Regions from separate parts of the Exiguobacterium sp. TDN 0502 genome, predicted to be linked through region 2. Evidence: riboswitches for the same ligand, from Rfam matches in the RefSeq annotation. Region 2 holds a riboswitch; each other region holds the start of a gene.
What was found. A riboswitch is a leader RNA that binds a small molecule or an ion and turns the genes downstream of it on or off. The one in region 2 is predicted to bind S-adenosylmethionine.

Region 1: it holds a riboswitch for S-adenosylmethionine, as region 2 does, so the genes downstream of both, ACRPK8_RS12965 (amino acid permease) here and metK (methionine adenosyltransferase) in region 2, are expected to answer to the same signal.
Region 3: it holds a riboswitch for S-adenosylmethionine, as region 2 does, so the genes downstream of both, msrA (peptide-methionine (S)-S-oxide reductase MsrA) here and metK (methionine adenosyltransferase) in region 2, are expected to answer to the same signal.

Annotation. Positions count from the first base shown of each region.
Region 1 is NZ_JBOZGJ010000013.1:67,946-70,217, reverse strand. Features, by position in the region: gene ACRPK8_RS12965 (amino acid permease) at 1-938, opposite strand, end outside; SAM riboswitch class I at 1,015-1,116, opposite strand; gene ACRPK8_RS12960 (polysaccharide pyruvyl transferase family protein) at 1,227-2,272, opposite strand, start outside.
Region 2 is NZ_JBOZGJ010000001.1:261,472-263,743, reverse strand. Features, by position in the region: gene pckA (phosphoenolpyruvate carboxykinase (ATP)) at 1-885, opposite strand, end outside; SAM riboswitch class I at 1,120-1,246, shown strand; gene metK (methionine adenosyltransferase) at 1,375-2,272, shown strand, end outside.
Region 3 is NZ_JBOZGJ010000008.1:41,030-43,301, reverse strand. Features, by position in the region: gene ACRPK8_RS09855 (ArsR/SmtB family transcription factor) at 1-577, opposite strand, end outside; gene msrA (peptide-methionine (S)-S-oxide reductase MsrA) at 810-1,340, opposite strand; SAM riboswitch class I at 1,435-1,538, opposite strand; gene ACRPK8_RS09845 (M20 metallopeptidase family protein) at 1,601-2,272, opposite strand, start outside.

The DNA.
Region 1 (2,272 bases), on a different contig from region 2:
GACCAAAGCATCCGCGAGGCGGCGTAAAGCCCGGAGTTCGCTGCCGACAGGATAGCGGTCAGGATGACGAAGTTCATCACATCTGCTGCGTAAGGAATCCCAATCCGATCAAATACGGCGACGAACGGACTTTCGAGCACGCCCTTTCCTTCCGTTGGCAATAAAACGGCTAATACGATGATCGTACCGACGAAAAAGAGGACAAGCCGCAAAATCGTCGTCCGGATCGCAAGCGGAATCGTCCGCTTCGGATCAACGGCTTCACCCGCTGCGACGCCGATCAATTCCGTTCCCGAGTAGGCAAAGTTCACGGCAAGCATCGTCATGAAAATCGCAAAGGCACCGTTCGGGAACAATCCGCCTTCCATTAACGAAGAAAAGAATGGTGCCGCACTCCCATCCTTTAGTGGAATGAAGCCGACGATGGCGCCTGCCCCCAACAAGATGAAGGCAACGATCGTCACGACCTTGATGGCGGAGAACCAAAACTCGACTTCCGCAAACACGCGAACCTTCAAGACGTTGATCCCAAGAATCATCGCAGCGAATAAGGCACTGAACACCCAGACCGGAACGGACGGGAACCAGCGCTGCATCAACATGCCCGCTGCCGTGAATTCCGAACCGAGAGCAACCGTCCATGTCAGCCAGTAGAGCCAGGCTACCGTATACCCTGTACCCGGTCCGATGTATTTTGTCGCGTAGCGATGAAAGGAACCGGTTTCCGGCATATGTACAGCCAGTTCACCGAGACTCAACATGACCAGATAGACGACAACCGCCCCGATCAAATAAGACAAAATCGTTCCGATGCGTCCTGCTTGTTCCAATGTATAACCTGTACTTAAAAACAATCCTGTACCAATGACACCGCCTAACGACAACATGATCAGATGACGTGATTCCATCTTCCGCCGAAAGGACCCGCTCGTTTTCATGACATTTTCCTCCTCGTTTCACCTATTTCAAACAAAAAAACGCACCCTTACGGATGCGTCGGTCGACAATTCGGAAACCTTATCGATCGGGTGCAGCACCCGCAGGAATTAGCACAGTATCTTACGACCTGTTGCTGAGGTTTCACAGGGCCAGTCCCTCCACCTCTCTGGATAAGTATGTAATTGTTCCTAACCCTATCAACTCTTTTCCGAATTGTCAACACAATTCAGAATACTGCTATCAAAAAGACATTCCGGATCGCGATGATCCGGAATGTCGGGAAATGCTTATTTTTTGGCGAATAAATCCGCTGTTTTCAATGCTGCACGAACCGCTTTACGATTCAATGTTCCTTGCTGATGTTTCATCGTTTTCGTTTGGGCAGCTAATTGCGCTTTGAGTGCCGCAATCTCTTGATCTTTTTGAGCCATCCCTGTCTGTTTCTGTAACGCTTTGATCTTCTTATCTTTTTCAGCTAACTGCGCTTTTGTCTGCTTTTGTGCTTCCGCGATTTTCTTTTCTTGTTCCGGGAAGAACTGTTCGAAACGGGCGACTGCTTCTTCGAGGCTGACTCCTGAAATCGGTTGAACTGCCGGCAACAATTCCGTTTGCGCCATTTGGCGGTCAAACGGTACGTTTTCCGGGTAGTTCGTTTCCTGATAGATATGCTCGAGTTCATTAACGTTCAAGAAATCAACGAAGTTATCGAAGTTACGTGCCTGAACACGTGTCGGGCTTTGGAAGTCGGCATTCGCTACGACGTCGGATAAGCGTGTATCCGATGTGATGTCATTTGCCCAGATGTGTGTCAGTTGGTGATAATCCGTCAATTCGCGCATCCGTGCATCTTTTGGAATAAGGATACTTGGTGTACCGGCAAGTGTCGCCGTGATGTTCCCGTGTAAACGTGCTCCGAAACTGAGATCGGCTTGACCGATGAAATCGAACCATGTCTGCGCATTCAAGAAGAAACGGACACGATCGTTCATGTAAGCCGGATCCGACATTTTCACCGGATAGTTCGTCACGGACAGATCAGCGATCGGATGTGTACCCGTATACGTCAATTTCAATTCCTTCATCCATTGTGGAATGAAGTAATGGTTCGGGTACTCTTCCATCCCGCGCGTAATGAAATCGAGAACATTTTGCGGTGCTAAACGTGACGAGTTGACCGTGATCATCGACTCAGACGTAATGTTCGTTTCGCGGATGTTCAGGTCACGACCGAAAGCATACATCGAAGGACATCCGATGACACGGTGGTCGATGCCTTCGCGGAAACCGAGGCGTGTCAGGTATTGCGACGTGATTTCCCCACGAAGTCCAAGCA
Region 2 (2,272 bases):
CATGACGTTTTCAAGAACGGTTCCGAAACGGATCGCATCAAAAATCTGCGGTTCTTTTTCACGAGACAGGTTGACCGTCTTCGCATAACAGCCACCTTCGATGTTGAAGACACCATCGTGCGACCACCCGTGCTCATCGTCCCCGATCAATTGACGGCTATCATCAGCAGAAAGGGTGGTCTTACCAGTGCCGGATAGACCGAAGAACAGGGCGACGTCCCCTTCGTGTCCGACGTTTGCCGAGCAGTGCATGGAAAGAACGTTTTCCTGTGGCAAGAGGTAGTTCATGACAGAGAAGATTGATTTTTTAATCTCACCGGCATACTCCGTTCCGCCGATCAAAACAATCCGGTGTTCGAACGACATCGCGATGAATGTTTCGGAGTTGGTTCCGTCAACGGCAGGATCGGCTTTGAATTCCGGCGCGTAGACGACTGTGAACGGTTCAAAAGCAGCCACTTCGGGATACTCGCGTAAGAAGAGCTGTTTGGCAAAGAGATTATGCCAGGCATATTGTGTGAGCACACGAACCGGAAGGGTAAAGTGCGTATCTGCCCCTGCTGCGGCTTCTGTGTAGTAGAGCCGGTCAGCTTCGTTCATGTAACGAAGAACCTTTTGCAGCAATTGTTCAAATTTGTCTCCATCCATCGGTTGGTTGACGTGACCCCAATCGATGTGAGACTCGCAGGAAGAATCACGGACGATGAACTTATCTTTTGGTGAACGACCTGTAAATTTCCCCGTTTCTACAGATAATGCGCCGTTCTCGGCAAGGACACCTTCTTCATTTCGAATCGCATGTTCGACAAGTTCAGCAACAGAGAGTTGTTTGAACACATGCTCTTTCTTGAGTAGTTCTTCGATATTCAGGACCGTCATCGGCATCCTGACCCCACCTTTCCCCTACGTTGGTTTTGGCTCATCGTATTTAGTATGACACAATTATTATATATGACATACTAAAGAGAGAGCAATCATTTTCTGATGCTGATTTCTATTTATCTGGAAACGCTTTCAGCATTAACAGTTTAACATCTCTTTCAAAAAGTTTCGACTAGAATTTGAAACCTTGCTTGACAGAGTAGGTACAACTTTATATCATGTAATTCGTAACGGATACTCTTATTCTGAGCAGGTGGAGGGAACAAGGCCCGAAGAAACCCGGCAACCGTCCTACATTAATCAATATATTAATGAGGGAAAAGGTGCTCTCCTGAAGCGAAGTAAACACTTCGAACGATAAGAGGGTAAAGGAAGAACGCACAACCTTTCCCTGACCATTTTTTGGACTTGGAAGGGTTTTTTTCATTTTACCGTCCCACTCAACTAGGGGAAATGAGTACACCGTCAAATTCTTTTTTGGGAGGGTCATACATGACAAACCTTAATCGCCGACTATTCACGTCGGAGTCAGTCACTGAAGGTCATCCAGATAAAATCTGTGACCAAATTTCAGATTCAATTCTTGATGCCATCCTCGCAGCGGATCCGAACGCACGTGTTGCAGCAGAAACTTCTGTTACAACAGGTCTCGTTCTCGTTGCAGGTGAGATCACGACATCCACTTACGTCGACATTCCGAAAGTCGTCCGTGAAACGATTCGTGAAATCGGCTACACACGCGCGAAATACGGTTTCGACGCAGATACGTGTGCTGTCTTGACATCAATTGATGAGCAATCAGCGGATATCGCTCTTGGTGTCGACCAAGCGCTTGAAGCACGTGAAGGTAGCATGTCTGATGCAGAAATCGATGCAATTGGAGCAGGAGACCAAGGTCTCATGTTCGGTTATGCAACGAAAGAAACACCAGAACTCATGCCACTTCCAATCTCACTTTCGCACCGTCTCGCACGCCGTTTGGCAGAAGTGCGTAAAAACGGTCAACTCGACTACCTTCGTCCGGACGGAAAAACACAAGTCACGGTCGAATACAACGAGAACAACGAGCCGGTTCGTGTCGATACGATCGTCATCTCGACACAACACGCGGAAGAAGTCACGCTTGAGCAAATCCAAGCGGACTTGAAAGAACACGTCATCACACCGGTCATCCCGGCGGAATACATCGATGCAGCAACGAAATTCTTCATCAACCCGACTGGTCGTTTCGTCATCGGCGGACCACAAGGAGATGCTGGATTAACAGGTCGTAAGATCATCGTTGATACGTACGGTGGATATGCACGCCATGGCGGTGGCGCATTCTCAGGTAAAGATCCAACAAAAGTCGACCGTTCAGCTGCATACGCAGCACGTTACGTCGCGAAGA
Region 3 (2,272 bases), on a different contig from region 2:
GTGGTTCATCGATCGAAAAGGCAGTCGTCATGATATAGAAGTGTTTTTTATCTTCTTCATCAAATGGAGGAGATTTCGTGAACTCGTCTAGTAAAGCACGATATTTTGTAGTAAAGCGTTGAAAGTCGGCTTCAGACATCGTTAGTTCCTTTTGGATCGATAAGCTCATCCAGTCCTCAACGTTCGAAGACACGGGAGCAAAAGCAGCTGTCGGAGCCGTAAGGACGCGTGTCTTTGCCCGATCTAGTACCTCGAGATACGATTGTCGGGTCGCCTCTTTCGTTTCAACGAAGTTTAGAAGATGATCGGCAGGAATGTATCCTCGGGCGATCGCTTGATAATATTTCAATAGATTGCCGCCTTGTTCTTCCGTCCGGACGAGGCGAATCAAGTGATGCTTTTCAAGTTCCCGTACATGATAGAGGATTTTTGCGCGAGATAACGTCAGCAAGTGGGCTAACTGATGTACCGTATGTGGTTTTTCGACGAGAAACATCAGGATTTTTGTTCGTAACGGATCACTGATCACTTTTAATTGTTCATAGCTCTCTAATATGTGAATCGCTTTTTGTTCCATGCAATGATCTCCTTTTTAACCGGTTAATTTTTGTTAACTCTAAAACAAAAGACTTCATTTGTAAACGATCACAAATTTATGCAAGGGTAATAGCAAAAGGAGAAAGCTGTTGGTTTACATACAAAAAACTGACTCCAGTGACATCTCGATCATCCTCCACTTTCTACTGCAAAGTAGGGGAAGAACGAGATGTATGAAATCAGTCTCAGCTACTGTATGTGGTTTGAGGCGATTAGACCGTCGCTGTATCTTTCCATTCCTGCTCGATGAAAGCATCGCGCCCAGAAGCAGCACGATCTTTTTTATAGTGTTCTGGATTTTTCTTATGGAAGTCTTGATGGTACTCTTCCGCCGGATAAAATTCAGAAGCGGCATCGATTCGCGTCACGATCGGTTGTTTAAAACGATTGCTTGCAGCGAGGGCATCACGAGAAGCAATCGCTGCTTCATGCTGCGCATCCGTATGATAGAAGATTGCTGGTGCATACTGCGTGCCACGATCTTGGAATTGACCTTCTGCATCCGTTGGATCCGTTTGTGGCCAGTAGAGTTCGAGCAGACGCTCGTACGAGAACAGGCTCGGATCAAACGTGATTTGGACGACTTCGAGATGTCCTGTCGTTCCTGTTTTGACTTGCTCGTATGTCGGATTGTCGACGTGTCCGCCCATGTAACCTGATACGATTCCCTCGATTCCTGGTAATTCTTCAAACGGTGTCACCATGCACCAAAAACATCCACCTGCAAATGTTGCTTTTTCCATCTGTCTCTTCCTCTCCGTGGGAAATCCCCATTGTATGTCTGACAGCGAGAAAACGAAAACGACTCCTTCGCTTGGTTGCAAAAGGAGTCGCCGCTTTTTATCAACCAAAGCTTTCGCTTTGCTGGTCGTAGCACCTTGCTATGCGCAGGTTGCTGGGACGTCATCGATCCAGATCTCTCGGTCCACTCTTGATAAGGGTATATGAAGTTGATGTCATTCGTTATCATTGTTGTGATGATACCATTCACAAAGAAATAAAGTCAATCCTTAGGTTTTAAGGCACGTAAAACGGTCGCTCCAAGTGTCTTCGCACCAATCAATAGCGCCTGTTCGTTGATCTCATACTGCGGGTGGTGCTGCGGATAGTTGACGCGACCGTCCGTATATCCGGAGCCGGTGAAGAAATAACTCCCCGGGACATGCGTTAAATAATGTGCGAAGTCGTCCGCCGCCATCATCGGTGTGAGTGCCCGAACGGATGCTTCCGGTAAGAAAGCAGCGGCTTCCTGAACGAGTTTTGTCTCGTCCGGATGATTCCAGAGTGCCGGATAACCCGTCGTAAAGTCGATTGAATAGGTGGCACCGATGCCGGCACACGTCGTTTTAGCGACAAGGTCGACTTCTTGCCGGAGCTGATGGCGAAGGGTCTCATTGAACGTCCTAATTTCGCCGACGATGCGTGCTTCACCTGTGACGATGTTCGGCGCCGTTCCCGCATGGAAGGATCCGATTGCGAGAACTGCCGGCTCAAATGGGTCGACCCGTCGACTGACGAGATGTTGTAAGTTACAGACGAGCTGCGCTCCAGCGACGAGCGCATCTTTTGTCTTGTGCGGTGCTTGCGCATGTCCGCCTTGACCATGGACGATGATTTCGAATTCGTCGATCGCACATAACGTATGTCCTTCCCGAAACCCGATCGTACCAACTGG